4 regions of the Streptomyces sp. NPDC127100 genome follow, and region 1 is predicted to be linked to each of the others. Evidence: riboswitches for the same ligand, from Rfam matches in the RefSeq annotation. Region 1 holds a riboswitch; each other region holds the start of a gene.

What was found. Region 1 has a riboswitch for cyclic di-AMP ahead of ACFWJB_RS26980 (peptidoglycan DD-metalloendopeptidase family protein). Riboswitches for the same ligand answer to the same signal wherever they lie in the genome.
Region 2: linked by a shared signal. The riboswitch ahead of ACFWJB_RS05170 (transglycosylase SLT domain-containing protein) and the one ahead of ACFWJB_RS26980 (peptidoglycan DD-metalloendopeptidase family protein) in region 1 are both predicted to bind cyclic di-AMP.
Region 3: linked by a shared signal. The riboswitch ahead of ACFWJB_RS17885 (transglycosylase family protein) and the one ahead of ACFWJB_RS26980 (peptidoglycan DD-metalloendopeptidase family protein) in region 1 are both predicted to bind cyclic di-AMP.
Region 4: linked by a shared signal. The riboswitch ahead of ACFWJB_RS33535 (M23 family metallopeptidase) and the one ahead of ACFWJB_RS26980 (peptidoglycan DD-metalloendopeptidase family protein) in region 1 are both predicted to bind cyclic di-AMP.

What each region holds. Positions count from the first base shown of each region.
Region 1 covers NZ_JBHXFL010000037.1:3,127-7,302, reverse strand. Annotated here, with positions in the region: gene ACFWJB_RS26985 (SGNH/GDSL hydrolase family protein) at 1-393, opposite strand, end outside; gene ACFWJB_RS26980 (peptidoglycan DD-metalloendopeptidase family protein) at 618-1,541, opposite strand; cyclic di-AMP (ydaO/yuaA leader) riboswitch at 1,546-1,702, opposite strand; gene ACFWJB_RS26975 (tyrosine-protein phosphatase) at 2,142-2,939, shown strand; gene ACFWJB_RS26970 (DUF6126 family protein) at 2,965-3,084, opposite strand; gene ACFWJB_RS26965 (helix-turn-helix domain-containing protein) at 3,081-3,725, opposite strand; gene ACFWJB_RS26960 (aspartate aminotransferase family protein) at 3,803-4,176, opposite strand, start outside.
Region 2 covers NZ_JBHXFL010000003.1:91,862-96,037, forward strand. Annotated here, with positions in the region: partial or broken gene ACFWJB_RS05160 (IS5 family transposase) at 1-110, opposite strand, end outside; gene ACFWJB_RS05165 (DUF1963 domain-containing protein) at 374-1,324, shown strand; gene ACFWJB_RS05170 (transglycosylase SLT domain-containing protein) at 1,451-1,945, opposite strand; cyclic di-AMP (ydaO/yuaA leader) riboswitch at 1,949-2,114, opposite strand; gene ACFWJB_RS05175 (polyprenyl synthetase family protein) at 2,848-3,858, shown strand; gene ACFWJB_RS05180 (outer membrane lipoprotein carrier protein LolA) at 4,119-4,176, shown strand, end outside.
Region 3 covers NZ_JBHXFL010000017.1:19,723-23,898, forward strand. Annotated here, with positions in the region: gene ACFWJB_RS17875 (cytochrome P450) at 1-746, shown strand, start outside; gene ACFWJB_RS17880 (transglycosylase family protein) at 890-1,945, shown strand; cyclic di-AMP (ydaO/yuaA leader) riboswitch at 2,123-2,289, shown strand; gene ACFWJB_RS17885 (transglycosylase family protein) at 2,293-3,012, shown strand; gene eno (phosphopyruvate hydratase) at 3,289-4,176, shown strand, end outside.
Region 4 covers NZ_JBHXFL010000066.1:11,064-15,239, forward strand. Annotated here, with positions in the region: gene ACFWJB_RS33520 (dihydrofolate reductase family protein) at 1-97, shown strand, start outside; tRNA gene ACFWJB_RS33525 (tRNA-Met) at 150-223, shown strand; gene ACFWJB_RS33530 (PP2C family protein-serine/threonine phosphatase) at 385-1,578, shown strand; cyclic di-AMP (ydaO/yuaA leader) riboswitch at 1,840-1,995, shown strand; gene ACFWJB_RS33535 (M23 family metallopeptidase) at 2,007-3,038, shown strand; gene ACFWJB_RS33540 (aldo/keto reductase) at 3,188-4,132, shown strand.

The DNA.
Region 1 (4,176 bases):
GCGCAGGTGCTTGAGGACGGGTATCCCCCGGGTGTCGAAGCCGGTGGTCACCAGCACCGTGCCGGCCGTGGCGGCCAGCGCGGCCACGGCCCGCTCGAACCGTTCGGCCACCTCGTCCGGGTCGGTGCCGGGCCGGATGATGTCGTTGCCGCCGGCACAGAAAGAGACCAGGTCCGGTGCGAGTTCGACGGCCCGGGGTACCTGCTCCGCCACGATCTGGTCGAGCAGCCTGCCGCGTACGGCCAGGTTCGTGTACGTGAAGTCGCCCTCGGGGCGCCGGTCGGCGAGCAGTACGGCGAACCGGTCGGCCCAGCCGACGAACGACCCGTCGGGCCCGCGGTCGCCGACGCCCTCGGTGAAGCTGTCCCCCACCGCCACGTACGACCCGATCACTGCTCTGCTGTCACTCTTCGAATCGTCTGCCACGTCGGTCCATGATTCACCGTGGAATGTGACCTACGCGACCGTAGGAAGGGGTTGACGGGCGGTGAGAAAGGCCACTCCTAAAGTGTTCGCCAACTCAGGAATAAGCGGGGCCCGGTGACGGACGCACCGAAGGCCGGACCCGGGGATCGGGGTCCGGCCTTCGGTGGCGCGGGACTGCGCGGAGGACGTCGTCAGAGGGAGACGCCGTGCGAACGCAGGTAGGCGACCGGGTCGACGTCGGAGCCGTAGTCCGGCGTGGTGCGGATCTCGAAGTGCAGGTGCGGTCCGGTCACGTTGCCGGTGGCACCGGAGAGACCGATCTGCTGGCCGACGGTCACGGACTGACCGGCGGAGACGGAGATCGAGGACAGGTGGGCGTACTGGGCGTAGTAGCCGTCGGCGAGCTTGATGACGACCTGGTTGCCGTACGCGCCGCCCGGGCCGGCGGAGACGACGGTGCCCGCGCCGACGGCCTTCAGGGAAGTGCCGGTCGGGACGACGAAGTCGGTGCCGGTGTGGTAGCCGCTGGACCACATGCTGCCGGACTGGTGGTACGGGGTGCCGACGCCGGCGCCGGCCACGGGGGCGGTGTACCCGCTGGTGGTGCCGGCGGACTGGGTGCTCGTGCCCGAGGACTTCGAGGCGGAGGTCTTCGCGGTGTCCGACTTCTCGGCGGACTTCTCGGCCTTGGCCGGCTTCTCGGCGGCCTTCTCCGGAGCCGGGGAGGACTTGGCGGAGCCGGCCGCGGCCTTCTGGCCGATCGACAGCTTGAGGCCCGGGTGGATGAGCGACGGGTCGGAGCCGACGGCCTCGCGGTTGTCCGCGTACAGCTTCTTCCAGCCGCCGTCGACGTGCTGCTCGTTGGCGATCTTCGACAGGTAGTCGCCGTTCTTGACGACGTAGGTGTGCGAGGCCGAGCCCTTGTCGGCCGACTTCTGCGCACCGGCCGCGACGGACTGGACGGACTGTCCGGCGACGGAGTGCGCGGGAGCGGCGTTGGCGGCGGCGGCACCCATCAGCGGGAGCGCGAGCGCGGCGCCACCGGTTCCGGCGACGGCGATGGTGCGGGTGAGGCGCTGGGCCTTGGTACGGCGGTGCTTACCCTTCGCGGGCATGGCGAATTCCTCTCCGGCGCCTGCGAGGTGAGCTGTCGGGTGCGGGCTGGAGATGCCCGGCCGCGTCGTGACGCGGCTTTACCCCGAGCCGTTCCGGGAACCGGAACAGGCGTTGTACCTGTGGGTCCCCCGCTCCTGCCGTGTACGGGTGGTGGATGGATGCGGGCTCCGGTCGGCGGCAGGATTAGGCGTCCGTCCGGATCGGTGGTGAACGTAAGCGACCGGGATGCGAACGGACAAGCGAGTGATTCCGCGGACGGGTGTTTCGCTTGATCCTTTGCGGGGACGGGCGGTCACACTCCGTCGATTCCGTGAGCGCCCCTCTTCGTGAAGAGGCTTGAAACGCACGCACATTACGTGGACATGACGAGCCACGCACGGTCACCGTTATGACGCTGCTCACGGGAGATGCCCCAGCACCCCTTATTTGCCTACGAGTTCGGAGTAAAAGGCTAATTCGGACAGAAGCCCCGGATGCCCCTTGTTCGGACCTGCCGGCTGCCCCGCGAACAGCCCGTTGCCGCAGGCAAGGGATGCCGTATCGTCGGCTGGGCGCCCGTCGGCGAGCAGTGCCGGCGGGGCGGAGTGGGAGGAGCCCCCGTGACGCAGCAGGTCCCGTCGACCGAACCCGAGCTGGCCGGCGTGCGCAACTTCCGGGACGTGGGCGGACTGCCGACCGAGGACGGGCGCCGTGTGCGTCAGGGCGTGCTGTTCCGCAGCGGCCACCTCGCGCACGCCACCGGGGAGGACGCCGCGTTCCTCGCCTCACTGGGGCTGCACACGATCTTCGACTTCCGCAACGCCGCCGACCACAGGCTCGAGGGACCCGACGTCGAGCTGCCGGGCGTGCGCAATGTGAACCTGCCGCTGAGCGACCCGGCCGACGGCGCCGAGTTCTGGAGGATGGTCCGCGACGGCGACCTCGACCAGCTCCGCGAGATCCTGGCGGACGGCCGGGCGGTGAACCGGATGATCGCCTCCTACCGCACGATCATCAAGGAGCGCACCGCGGAGCACTCCCGGGTGCTGCACGCGCTCGCGGAGGACAGCGTCCCCGCGCTGATGCACTGCGCGGCCGGCAAGGACCGCGCGGGCCTGTCGATCGCGATCACCCTGCTCGCCCTGGGCGTGCGGCGCGACGCCATCGTGGAGGACTACCTGAAGTCGAACGCGACGCACCGCCGCTACAAGGTGCGCCGCAGCGGATCCGCTGCCTCGGCCTACTCCCCCGAGGTCATGGAGCTGCTCAGCCCCCTGTTCGACGCGCGCGCCGAATACCTGTCCGCGGCCTTCGAGACCGTCGAGGCGACCTGGGGCGGGGTCGACGCCTACCTGGAGAAGGGGCTGGGCGTCACCCCGGAGATCCGGGAGCGGCTGCGCGAGCGGATGGTGGACTGAGCCACCCGCTCACGGTGCCGGCCGGCTACTTGGCGCCGACCTCGAAGAGCAGGAAGAGGAAGCCCGCGACGACGTGCCCGAGGGCGATGTAGATGAGGAGTCGCACCCACAGGGCGCGCGGGAGCTTGTCCTGGATCGTGCTCATGGCATCTCTCCTGCGGTGTGACGGGTCGGTGTGGTGACGGGCCCCAGGCACAGCGCCGCCGTGGGGCTCTGCAGCAGGGTGTGGACGAAGAGGAGCTCGAGCCCGTCGGCGTCCTGGGCGGCGATCCGGTGCGGGGTCAGGGAGTCGAAGTGGGCGCTGTCGCCCGGGCCGAGCAGGTGAACGGCGTCCCCGAGGCGCAGCCGCAGCCGGCCCCGCAGGACGTGGAGCCACTCCTCGCCGGGGTGCACGCGCACGATGTCGCCCTGGGAGCCGTGCGGCACACGGACGCGCAGCGCCTGCATCCCGCGGCCGGAACCGCCGGCCTGCCAGTACGTCCAGCCGCCCGCGGCGGTCGGCTCCATGTCCCCGGCCCGCACGACGGCGTCCCGGTCCGCGGCCGTCTCGCCGAGCAGCTCCGAGACGGTCGTACCATAAATACGGGCGAGCGAGAGCAGCATCGGCAGCGAGGGCTGACGCTGCCCGGTCTCCAGCCGGGAGAGGTGCGCGGGCGACAGCCCCGCGGCGCGGGCCGCCGCCTCCAGGGTGAGAGCAGCACGGCGCCGCAGGGCGCGCAGCTGCGGGGCGACCACGGAGGACACGGCGTCCGCCGGCTCCCCCGACGGGTCGTTCGAGGAGGTCATGTCTCTATTCAGCCCCAGTTTTGCCTGCAAGGCAATTCTGTTGCCTCACAGGCAAAGGGACGGCCGGCCCCCGCCGGCTAGCGGTTCGCCACCGCCTGCCTGACCAGAGTCTTCCCGAAGTCCCACATCAGCCCGCCGTGGTGGGCGTCCTCCATCACGTCGGTGAAGGCGTCGACGAACCGGTCCGCGTCCGACGCGTCGATGACCAGCGGCGGGATCAGCTTGATCACCTCGAGATGATCGCCGGACACCTGCGTCAGAATCCGATGGCGTTGCAGCAGCGGCACCACCACCATCTGGGCGAAGAGCCCCTTCCGCGCGGCCTGCAGCATCGTCCAGCGGCTGCGCAGCCGCAGCGACTTCGGCCGGCCGAACTCGATGCCGATCATCAGCCCCCGGCCCCGGACGTCGGCGAGCAGCTCGTAGCGGTCCACCAGCTCCGTCAGGCGGG
Region 2 (4,176 bases), on a different contig from region 1:
ACCCCCTCGAACTGTTCCCGCAAACGCTCCGGATACGGGCCGTACTTACCGATCGGCAGATACGGCTCGATGAACTTCCACTGAGCATCGGTGAGTTGCCTACGCGTCACGACCACAGTCCTACCGGCTTCCACCTCGCGAAGAGCTCAGAACCCGGCAACTAATCACGACAACACACAGGCCCCAGGAGTCGCCGGCGCCGCGCCACCCTCAGGCCGACGATGGTCCGAGGGTGACGCGGCGTGTGGACAGCCTTAGGGGCACCGGCAGTTGGCGACGAGGGCGTTGTCGGAGGGGTGCTCTACCGTGTTGATCAGCATCGGGCTCCGCCCGCACGGTGCCGGTCACCGATCCCTCGTCAGAAAGCGAACTCGTGAGCAACTGGGACAGCACAGTCGGCCCCTCCGGCGATCCCGTGGGGCAGACGTCCCGCAGCAGTGCCTTCCGGGCCTTCGCCCGGCGGCACGGGGTGTCCGACGACGCCATCACCCGCCTGCTGTGGAGCATGGAGCCGGCCGTGTACTTCAAGCAGAAGACGCCGGAGAGCGTCCGGCCCGGCGACCGGGTGATCGGTCACATCGGAGGGGCGCCGGCGCTGCCCCTGGACATGGAGTGGAAGGTGGGCGACATCTTCGTCGCATCCTTCGACCTCGCCGCGGTGCCCCGCACGCTGTTCGACGACGGGCTGCCCCGGGAGGGGCACCTCCTGCTGTTCACCTGGTCGGACGCTGGCGGCGGCAAGGCGCTCTACATACCGCCCGGGACCAAGACGACCGTGCGCCCGGCCCCCGTCCCGAGCGAACTGGACCTGCAGTTCGGGTCCTCCCACATGATGCTGGACCGCTGGACCATGGTCGCCTCCCACAACGACGCATGGGACGCCCACGCCTGGCTCATCGGCGAGGACCACGGGGGCATCTGGGGTGAGCCGGAAGGGGAGGAAGCCGAGTGGCACGCTCGGCTGGAGGCCGCCGTCGAGGAGTACGCCGCCAAGGTCGGCGTCAGACCGGCCATGGACAACAGCACCGACAAGCTGCGGGGAGTGCAGGGGAACATCCACCACAGCTGGGACAAGAGCACAGAGGCGTTCCAGCGCCTGCGGGAGGAGGCGGTCCGCGAACTCAGGGACGCCCCGGAGCGGTTCGACGAGGTCTACGACCGGGCATGGCGGGAGCTGCCCGGACAACCGCTGTTGCACCTCGCGACCTTCAACATGGAGTCGCTCCAGTACGACTGGATGGACGGCGACATCAGCTGGTTGATCAGCCGCGACGACCTTCACGCCAGACGGTTCGACAAGGTCGAGCACTACTGGTTGGGCTGATTTCTGCGGTTCGGCCTGTCCCGGAGGCCTCGTGACCACCGCGTGATCACGACATCACACACCCCCTAGGGCCCGGTCCCGTCGGAGGCCGACGGGACCGGGTCACGGCCGGGTGCGGGGTACGGCTCAGTACGCGCTGAAGACGTTGTCGATCGAGCCGTACCGGTCGGCCGCGTAGTTGCAGGCGGCGGTGATGTTGGCGACCGGGTCGTACGAGTCCCAGGAGGTGCCGGCGACGTGGTACGCCTGGAAGGTCGGGTCGATCACCTGGAGCAGGCCCTTGGACGGGGTGCCGTTGACGGCGTTGATGTCCCAGTTGTTGATGGCGAGCGGGTTGCCGGACGACTCCCGCATGATGTTGCGGTGGATGCCGTCGTACGTCCCGGGGATTCCGTGCTGGGCCATGATGTCCAGCGACTCGCGGATCCAGCCGTCGAGGTTGTCCGGGTACGCCGTGGTCGCCGCGGTGGCGGCGGTGGTCGTGGTGGCCGGCGTGGCGGCGGACGCGGTGGCGGCCCCGACGAGCGGCATGGCGAAGACGGCGGCGCCGGCGCCGGCGAGGGCGAGCTTGCGGCCGAGGCGGGCGGTGCGGGCGTGACGGTTCTGACCGTTGGCAGGCATGTGTGTGTCCCTCTCCTACGCCTGCGAGGTGAGCTGTCGGGTTCGGGCGGGGAGGTGCCCGGCCGTGCCCTGACGGGCACGGCTTCACCCCGAGCCGCTCCGGTGGTGTCCGGTGCGGCGACTTACCTGGGTCCCCCGCTCCTGCCTGCGAGTGTGTCGAGTGGATGACTGTGCGTCGGGGCGGTGGCAGGATTCGGCGTCCGCCCGACAGGCCGGGAACGTATGCGAGAGCACATGTCCGGAACAAGTGCAGGAATCACTCGACGTGCCTCTTGACCTTGATCCGGGCGTTTTGGGGTGCTTGATCCTTTGCGACTGCCAAGGGTCAACTCCCCTACGGGGCAAAGGGGTGGCGGGGTTCGCGGCGCGGGCGCGGGGGACCGCGGGGGCGTGAGCCAACTCACGGGCCTCAACAAGGTCGGCAAAACGGGCATTAGGGCCAACTGGTGGCCAACCGGCCGCCGATGGGGGTCGCTTCGCCGACGGGCGCGGGACGGGCGGCCGGGCCGGGGCTCCGCGCCCTCGGTCGCACCTCGCCGCCGGTGGTCCGTCCCGGTGTCCGCGCGCGCTGCGCGGGCATCCGTTCGGAGAGGGGGGAGGGCGGGAGGGTGCCGAATGGGTGACGTTCCCGGGGTGCGGCCCGTTGGGAGGAATGGTGGGATCTTCGGTGGCGGTTTCCGGCGCGCCGTGTCCCGGTTCGCGCCGTTCTGGTGGCATCGGGCGGTATCTGCTCATATCGCCCGATCAAAAACATACCGCGCATGATCCAATACCGACCGGCCTGTAACGGTGGGCGCTAGCGGTGATCGAAACGTGACCGGATACGCTGACTCGAGTGGTGGCAGCGACCTATCGACAAACCAGGTAATCGCCAGTAGACACCAGCAGACAGGAGACCCCTCGTGACCGTCGTCGGGCCGTTCGGGCTGAGCGTGCGGGACCAGGCTCTGGAAGCCGATGTCCAGACCGGATTGGCGGCCGTCGAGGAAGGGTTGCTTGAGGCAACCAAGAGTGAGGTGCCGTTCATCACGGAGGCCGCCCAGCACCTGGTGCGGGCCGGCGGCAAGCGGTTCCGGCCGCTGCTGGTGATGCTCGCCTCCCGGTTCGGCGACCCCTACGCGCCCGGCATCGTGCCCTCGGCCGTGGTCGTGGAGCTGACCCACCTCGCCACGCTGTACCACGACGACGTGATGGACGAGGCCGCCGTGCGCCGCGGCGTGCCCAGCGCGAACACCCGCTGGGACAACTCGGTGGCGGTCCTCACCGGCGACTTCCTGTTCGCCCGCGCCTCCCAGATCCTCGCCGACCTCGGGCCCGAGGCGGTCCGGGTGCAGGCCCTGGCGTTCGAGCGGCTCGTCACCGGCCAGATCCTGGAGACGGCCGGCCCGCAGGACGGACGGGACCCGGTCGACCACTACCTGGACGTGCTGGGCGGCAAGACGGGGTCGCTGGTGGCGGTCTCCTGCCGGTTCGGCGCGATGATGTCCGGCGCCGACGAGACGGTCGTCGACGTGCTGACCCAGTACGGCGAGCGGCTCGGCGTCGCCTTCCAGCTCGCGGACGACGTCCTGGACATCGCCTCCGACTCCCACGAGTCGGGCAAGACGCCCGGCACGGACCTGCGCGAGGGCATCCCGACCCTCCCGGTGCTGCGGCTGCGCGAGCGGGCGGCCCGGCTGGGGCTGGCCGAGGACGTCGCCCTGTGCGAGCTGCTCGACTCCGACCTGAGCGACGACGCACGGCACGCCGAGGCGCTGCGCCTGCTGCGCGCCCACCCCGCGCTCGAGCAGGCCCGGCGGGACACCGTCCGGTACGCGAAGGACGCCCGGGCGGCGCTGGCCCCGCTGCGGGAGTGCGACGCGAAGGCCGCGCTGATCGAGCTGTGCGACGCGGTGGTGCACCGGGCCGGCTGACCCCGCCCGGCCGTTCCCCGCGCCCTCCCGGCGTGGCGCCCCTGCCCCCTACGGGCCGGGGGAGATGCCGCTCCTCCGTGTCATCCCGCAGGAGTACGCGGAGTTGAGCCCGAGGTCTGACGCTTCTTCCTGACCGATTTGGTCAGATGGACACCACGGAAAAACACCACTCCTCACCGATTCGGGTGAGAATGGCGGCTCACGGGTGAACAGTGCGAGGTCGCGAGACAGCCGCCGCCGACGACGGAGGTAGGGCACACATGGCACCGATCGATTCCGACGACAGCACGACCGCCGGGGAGCGCGAGGAACCGCGCA
Region 3 (4,176 bases), on a different contig from region 1:
GGGGCGGTGTCGCCCGCTCGGTGAAGAAGATGCGGGGCTACCTGGCCGATCTCATCCACCGCAAGCGCGCCGCGCTGCCGGCCGAGCCGGGCCCCGGCGAGGACCTCATCTCCGGTCTCATCCGCTCCTCCGACCACGGCGAGCACCTCACCGAGAACGAGGCCGCGGCGATGGCCTTCATCCTTTTGTTCGCCGGATTCGAGACCACGGTCAACCTGGTCGGCAACGGCACGTACGCCCTGCTCACCCACCCCGGTGAGCGGGCCCGGCTGCAGCACTCCCTTGCCGCCGGCGACCGCGGCCTGCTGGAGACCGGCGTCGAGGAGCTGCTCCGCTACGACGGTCCGGTGGAGCTGGCCACCTGGCGCTTCGCCACCCGGGCGCTCACCATCGGCGGGCAGGAGATCGCCGCCGGCGATCCCGTCCTCGTCGTCCTGGCCGCCGCCGACCGGGATCCGAAGCGGTTCACGGACCCGGACACCCTCGACCTCTCCCGCCGGGACAGCCAGCACCTCGGGTACGGACACGGCATCCACTACTGCCTCGGCGCGCCGCTCGCCCGGCTCGAGGGGCAGACCGCGCTCGCCACACTCCTCACCCGCCTTCCGGACCTGGCCCTCGCCGCGGATCCGGCCGATCTGCGGTGGCGCGGCGGGCTCATCATGCGGGGACTGCGTACCCTCCCGGTGTCGTTCACACCGGTCCCGCCGCGGCCCGGGAGCAGTCCGTCGCCACCGCAAACATGACACGCGCTCAACTCTGTGATCTTCACGTGATCTGCGCGGCATGAACTTGTGACAAGCGATCATCTGCCTATACCTTCACGGATCAGCGTGGCGCCGAGCCTCACTCGCCGCGCCGTCCCCGCTGTCTCGTGAAAGGTCGTCGCATGCTCTCCGGGAACGGTCGTCACCGTCGCCCCCGCCAGGCTCCCGCCCTGGTCGTCGCTGCAGGAGTGACCGGCTCCGCCATCGCGATCCCGCTGCTGGGGGCCACCGGCGCCCACGCGGCCGACGGAACGAACTGGGACCGGGTCGCCGAGTGCGAGACGGGCGGCGCCTGGAGCCAGAACGGTGGCAACGGGTACTACGGCGGCCTCCAGCTCTCCCAGGACGTCTGGGAGCGGTACGGCGGCCTGGGCTACGCGTCGAGCGCCGACCAGGCGAGCCGTTCGCAGCAGATCGCCGTCGCCGAGAAGGTGCTCGCGGACCAGGGCATCGCCGCCTGGCCGACCTGCGGCCTGCTCGCGGGTCTGGGCAACGACTCGGGCAGCGTGACCGACGGCACCCGGGGCTCGGATGACGGGGCGTCGACGCGCAAGGACGGAACGGACGGATCGGGCGCGTCCGGCTCGTCCGGTCTGACCGATTCCACCAAGTCCGCCCCTGAATCGTCCGCTTCGGCGACTCCCTCTCCGTCCCGGTCCCAGTCCCAGCCCTCGTCGCCGTCCGCGTCGGCCACGCCTGACGTCGCGTCGAGCGCGGGGGACGAAACGGCCAAGTCCGACACGTCCTCCGCGTCCGGCGCTCCGGCGGCCGGTGGCGCGCGGGGGTCCGGTGGGGTGGACGCCACCGCATCGAGCGGTGACGAGTCGGACAAGTCGGGGCAGAGCGGCGCCGCTTCGGCGGGCACCGGTACCGACGAGTCCTCGACCGGCCGGCATCGCGGCGGCAGCGCCGAGGAGGGCGCGGCGGACGGCCGCGCCGCGGAGTCGTCCGGGCGGCACGCCTCGCGCGGCGAGGACGCCGCCCGCGGTCTCACGGACGGTTCGTACACCGTCCGTTCCGGGGACAGTCTGTGGGGCATCGCCGACTCCCTTGACCTCAGCGGCGGATGGCGCTCCCTGTACGACGGCAACAAGGACGTCGTGGGTGCCGACCCGGACCACATCCTGCCCGGTCAGACGCTCACGGTCGTGGGCGAACCGGGCGAAAACCAGCGGTAGTTCGCGTCATGGTTCGCGGCTGTATGTCCGTTTTGGATCACGTGAGATATAGGTCTCAGAAGCCGTGATCGTCTTTGAAAATCCGCGGAGCGCGTGTCTACGGTCGTGACCGCTCGCCATCGCGGGCCCCGGCCGTCGCAACGCCGAATCCTGCCAGCGGCGGTACGGGAACAGTCGTCGCGTCAAGCGCCGCAGGCAGGAGCGGGGGACCCAAGGTAAGTGCCGCACCGGGCAGTTCGGCCGGAGCGGCTAGGGGTGGAGCCGAGTCCCGTGAGGGACCCGGCCGGGCAACTCAACCGGCCCGAACCCGACAGCTCACCTCGCAGGCGTCGGTGAGGGGATCAACCATGCTGTTTTCCGGCAAGGGCAAGCACCGTCGTCCGTTCAAGGCCACCCGGGTCATCGCCGTCGCCGGTGTCACCGGTGCGGCCGTCGCCGCCCCGCTGATGGCGGCCGGCAACGCCTCCGCCGCCACCGCCTCCGAGTGGGACACCGTCGCCCAGTGCGAGTCCGGCGGCAATTGGTCCATCAACACCGGCAACGGTTACTACGGCGGTCTGCAGTTCTCGGCGTCCACCTGGGCCGCCTACGGCGGCACGCAGTACGCCTCGACCGCCGACCAGGCGAGCAAGGCGCAGCAGATAGCGGTCGCCGAGAAGGTGCTCGCGAGCCAGGGCAAGGGTGCCTGGCCGGTCTGCGGCACCGGCCTGTCGAGCGCCGCGTACACCGGTGGCTCCGCCGAGAGCCAGGACAGCGGCTCCTCGCAGTCCTCCAGCGGCTCCACGGCCGAGCGCTCCACCGAGCAGAAGGCCTCCCGCTCCTCGGAGCGTCCGGCCGCCGAGAAGCAGGCCGAGCCGAAGGCCGAGAAGAAGACCGTCACCACCCCGACCGGCAAGAAGGTCGAGAAGGGTGACGGCGAGTACAAGGTCGTCAAGGGCGACACGCTCAGCTCGATCGCCGCGGAGCACCACGTCAAGGGCGGCTGGGCGAAGCTGTTCGACCTGAACGACGACATCGTCGACGAGGCCGACCTCATCTACCCGGGCCAGCAGCTGCACCTCAAGTAGGCGGCGGCCCGCCCCTGCTCCCGCCCCGGTGCGTGTTCCCCCGTACGCACCGGGGCGGGTTTTTTCACGCCCGCGGAGCCGGGGGACGGTCCGGGCGGGCCCAGTTTCCGTGAACCGCCTTTGTTCCGTTCGGAAACAATTTACTCTCGGTTCTGTCCATCGGGTGGGCGACCGGCTGGCCGATCGCCCGGAGCCGGTTAGGCTCGTCCCGCAGAGCCGCTGCGGTCCTGCGGACCCGCGTCACACCGAAGCGTCACATTGAAGAAGGAGATGCTCGTGCCGTCCATCGACGTCGTCGTAGCCCGGGAAATCCTGGACTCCCGAGGCAACCCCACGGTCGAGGTCGAGGTCGGCCTCGACGACGGCAGCACGGGGCGTGCCGCCGTTCCGTCCGGCGCCTCCACCGGTGCCTTCGAGGCCATCGAGCTCCGTGACGGCGACCCCAACCGCTACCAGGGCAAGGGTGTCGAGAAGGCCGTCCTCGCCGTCATCGAGCAGATCGGCCCGGAGCTGGTCGGCTACGACGCCACCGAGCAGCGCCTGATCGACCAGGCCATGTTCGACCTGGACGCCACCGACAACAAGGGCTCGCTGGGCGCCAACGCCATCCTCGGCGTCTCCCTCGCCGTCGCGCACGCCGCCTCCGAGGCCAGCGACCTGCCGCTGTTCCGCTACCTGGGCGGCCCGAACGCGCACCTGCTGCCGGTGCCGATGATGAACATCCTGAACGGCGGCTCGCACGCCGACTCCAACGTGGACATCCAGGAGTTCATGATCGCCCCGATCGGCGCGGAGTCCTTCTCCGAGGCGCTGCGCTGGGGCACCGAGGTCTACCACACCCTCAAGAAGGTGCTGAAGGGCAAGGGCCTGGCCACCGGCCTCGGCGACGAGGGCGGCTTCGCCCCGAACCTCGGCTCCAACCGCGAGGCCCTCGACCTCATCCTCGAGGCCATCAAGGAGGCCGGCTACACCCCGGGCGAGCAGATCGCGCTCGCGCTCGACGTGGCCGCGTCCGAGTTCTACAAGGACGGCTCCTACACCTTCGAGGGCAAGGAGCGCTCGGCCGCCGAGATGACCGAGTACTACGCCGAGCTGGTCGAGGCGTACCCGCTGGTCTCCATCGAGGACCCGCTGTTCGAGGACGACTGGGAGGGCTGGAAGACC
Region 4 (4,176 bases), on a different contig from region 1:
CAGCGGGGTGCTCACCGACGGGGGCGCCGTCGTCGTCCTGCTGCCGGAGTTCGAGGCGGCGGCGAAGGGCCCGAACCGTCACCTGGCGGGCCACTGAGGAACGCGTGTGCGTTCCACCCCCGACATGACGTACACTGGTGACACAACGACGCGGGGTGGAGCAGCTCGGTAGCTCGCTGGGCTCATAACCCAGAGGTCGCAGGTTCAAATCCTGTCCCCGCTACTCAAGGCCGAAGGCCGGAATCCTCAAGGATTCCGGCCTTCGGTGTGTCCGCCTCCGTCACCCGGCCGGCCCGCACGGCTCGCTCCCCGCCCCTCCTCCGGGAAACCTGGAGGACGGGACGGCAAGCGGCGTGGACGTGCAGGGGCGGCGGGAGACGAGTGGTGCGGCCAGGTGAGGTGGACGGCGAGGGCCCGTATGCCGGGGCCGGGGGTCGGCTGCCCGGCGACCCCGTGCCCGATCCCGGCCTCGGCCCGGTGCCCGCGCCGCCCGTCGCGCGGGAGCGGCGGCGGACCCCGTACGGCCGGGCCCTCGTGCGCCTGCTCCCCGTCCTGCTCATCGTCGTGGCCATCCTGTACGACCTCTTCACCCCCCGGTACTTCACCGCGGGTCCCCTCTACACGGCCGCGCCCCTGGTCGCGGCGCCCGTCTACTCGCGGCGCGGCACCGCCCTCACCGGCCTCGCCGTGGTCGCCGCCGTCGTCGGGCTCCAGCTGAGCAAGGGCGTCATCCACTACGTGGACTCGCTCACCGAGCTGATCACCATCGCGACGGTCGCCGGCCTCGCCGTCTTCGTGAACGCCTTCGTCCGCCGCACCGACGAACGGCTCGCCTCCGCCCGCGAGATCGCCGAGGCCGCCCAGCGCGCCGTGCTGCCCGAGCCCGCCGGGCGGATCGGCGGCTTCGAGATCGCCGCCCGCTACGAGGCGGCGCAGGCCGGCGCCTTCATCGGCGGCGACCTGTACGCGGTGCAGGACAGCGCGCGCGGCGTGCGGCTCATCGTCGGCGACGTGCGCGGCAAGGGCATGGGCGCGGTGGCCGCCGTCGCCGTGGTGATCGGCGCCTTCCGGGAGGCCGCCGAGCAGGAGGCGACGCTGGAGGCGGTCGCGCAGCGGCTGGAGCGGGCGCTGGCGCGCGAGGGGGCCCGGCGCGACGGGCTGGACGCCTTCGAGGGGTTCACCACCGCCGTCCTCGCCGAACTCCCGCACGGCGAGGGGGTCGTCCGCGTCGTCAACCGCGGCCATCCGCCGCCCCTGCTGCTGCACCCCGACGGCACCGTGCACCCGGTGCAGGCCACGGAGTCCGCACTGCCGCTCGGGATGGGGGAGCTGGGGGTGTGGCCCGACCGGGCGGTGCCGACCGGCTTCCCCGGCGGTGCCACGCTGCTGCTGTACACCGACGGGCTGTCGGAGGCCCGCGACGCCCACGGCCGCTTCTACGATCCCCACGCCCGGCTGACCGGCCGGGTCTTCCGGCGCCCGGCGCACCTGCTCGACACCCTCGCCGACGAGGTGCGACGGCACTCCGGGGGCGGCATGGCGGACGACATGGCCCTGCTCGCCGTGCACCGGCACTGAGCCGGACGACCACATCGAACAGAGTCACGGGGGGTGACGAAGTGAGCGCCCTCCGCATAACAACTGACACACCATCAGGAACGTGTGTGGTGATCTTTCGGCCTGAGGGGCGGTCAACTGGACCGCATTTGGCCCTTCATGGGGTGTACGTCCGGGCCCGATCCCTTAACGATCAAGAGGAACGGCTTGGAATCGGCGCCTCGCGTCTATTAACGTTCGATAACGCAGCGCGGTCGTCCCAGCCGTCACAGAAGGCGGCTCCGTGCGCACGCGCCGAATCCCGTGAGGGAACCGGGGAACCACCACTTGGGGTGAATCGGGCGTATGCCGCCGTGGAGACACGGCACGTATACGCGCGTAGGAGACCTTCCTGCTCCGAACCCGTCAGCTAACCCGGTAGGCGGAAGGAAGGAAAGGAGTACGCCCACGTGGCGTCCAACCGGCCTGCCCCCGAGGCCCCGTTCGTGCCGAGCACGCACGACACCGCATCCTTCGGCTACGACGGCCACCGCGCCGAAGAGGGCCCCTGGGAGGAGTGGAACCCCACCGCGGAGTCCATCCGTCCCGTGCGCGGCCGGCACCGCGTCGCCAAGCAGCGCGGCGGACTCGCCCGCAGCTCCACCGTCCTCGGCGTCGGCGTCATCGCGGCCGTCGGAGCGGGCGGCATGGCCAGCGCCCAGACCGGCAAGCCGCCGGTGTCGATCTCGATGCCCGATCTGCCGAACGTCGGCTCGCTGATCTCCGACGACGAGCCGGAGCCCGAGGGCTCCGCCACCCCGCTCAGCGGCATCGGCGTGACGGCCGGCGACACCGCCGAGGGCACCACCGACGCCGGTGAGGTCCTGCGGGCGCGCATCATGCAGCAGGCCGAGCAGCAGCAGGTCCAAGTGGAGGACAAGGCCGCCGCCGAGGCCGCGGCCGCCGCCGAGAAGCAGGCCGCCGAGGCCGCCGCCAAGGCGGAGAAGGAGGCCGAGGCCAAGGCCGCCGCCGCCAAGAAGAAGGCGGAGGAGGAGGCCGCGAAGAAGGCCGAGGCCGAGCGGCTCGCCGAGCTGGCCAAGCAGTTCACCCTGCCGACCTCCTCGTACACGATCACCTCCACCTTCGGTCAGGCCGGTTCCATGTGGTCCTCCGGCCACCACACCGGCCTCGACTTCGCCGCGCCCACGGGTACCCTCGTCAAGGCCGTCCACTCGGGCACGATCACCGAGGCGGGCTGGGCCGGTTCCTACGGCTACCGCACCATCCTGACCCTGGACGACGGCACCGAGCTGTGGTTCTGCCACCAGTCGTCGATCAGCGTCGGAGTCGGCCAGAAGGTCAGCACCGGGGACGTCATCGGCCGCGTGGGCGCCACCGGCAACGTCACCGGACCGCACCTCCACTTCGAGGTACACGTCGGCGGTGCCGAGGGCGGCGTCGACCCGGCGGCCTGGCTGCAGGGCAAGGGCCTCAGCCTCTGAGACCGGGGCGTCCGTCAGCGGCGCCCACGACACCCACCTCCGGATCCCGGCAGTCCTGACGGCGACCCCCCGACGTCAGGGCTGCCGGTTTGCGCGAACTTTGCGTCGCGCTGGAATGACCGGTTCCGGGGCGCTTGTTGTCGCCCTACATGACTTCTCTGCGCAAGCTCGGCTCCTCCGACCTCGAGGTCTTCCCGCTCTCCCTGGGCGGCAACGTCTTCGGCTGGACCGCCGACCAGGACACCTCCTTCGCCGTCCTCGACGCCTACACCGCCGCCGGCGGCAACTTCGTCGACACCGCCGACTCCTACTCCGCGTGGGTCGACGGCAACAGCGGCGGCGAGTCCGAGACCCTCATCGGCAAGTGGCTCGCGGCGCGCGGCAACCGCGCCGACCTCGTCATCGCAACCAAGGTCAGCCAGCACCCGGAGTACCCCGGCCTGTCCGCCGCCAACATCAAGGCCGCGGCCGACGCCTCGCTGCGCCGCCTGGGCACCGACCACATCGACCTCTACTACACCCACTTCGACAAGCCCGAGGTGCCGGTCGAGGAGATCATCGGCGCGCTCGACGAACTGGTGCGCGCGGGCAAGGTCCGGTACATCGCCGCCTCCAACATCACCGCCGAGCGGCTCTCGGCGTCCCTGGAGTTCTCCGACCGCGAGGGCCTCGCCCGGTACGTGGCCCTCCAGCCCCACTACAACCTGGTCTCGCGCGACACGTACGAGGGCGGGCTGCGCGACGTCGCCGAGCGGGCCGGTCTCGCCGCCGTGCCGTACTACGCCCTCGCGGCCGGCTTCCTCACGGGCAAGTACCGGCCCGGGACGACCGTCGACAGCCCCCGGGCGGGCGGTGCCGCCAAGCACCTGGAGAGCGAGCGCGGCCGGCGGGTGCTCACCGCCCTGGACGAGATCGCCGAGGCCCACGGCGTGCCGGTCGCCACGGTGGCCCTGGCCTGGCTGGCGGCCCGGCCGACGGTGGCCGCGCCGATCGCCTCCGCGCGGACGGTCGAGCAGCTTCCGGCGCTGCTGGGCGTGGCGGAGCTGGAGCTGACGGAGGCCGAGGTGCGCGGGCTGACGGAGGCGTCCGCCTGAGGCACCCGCCCGGGGACCGCTCAGCCGCCGCTACGACCGGTACG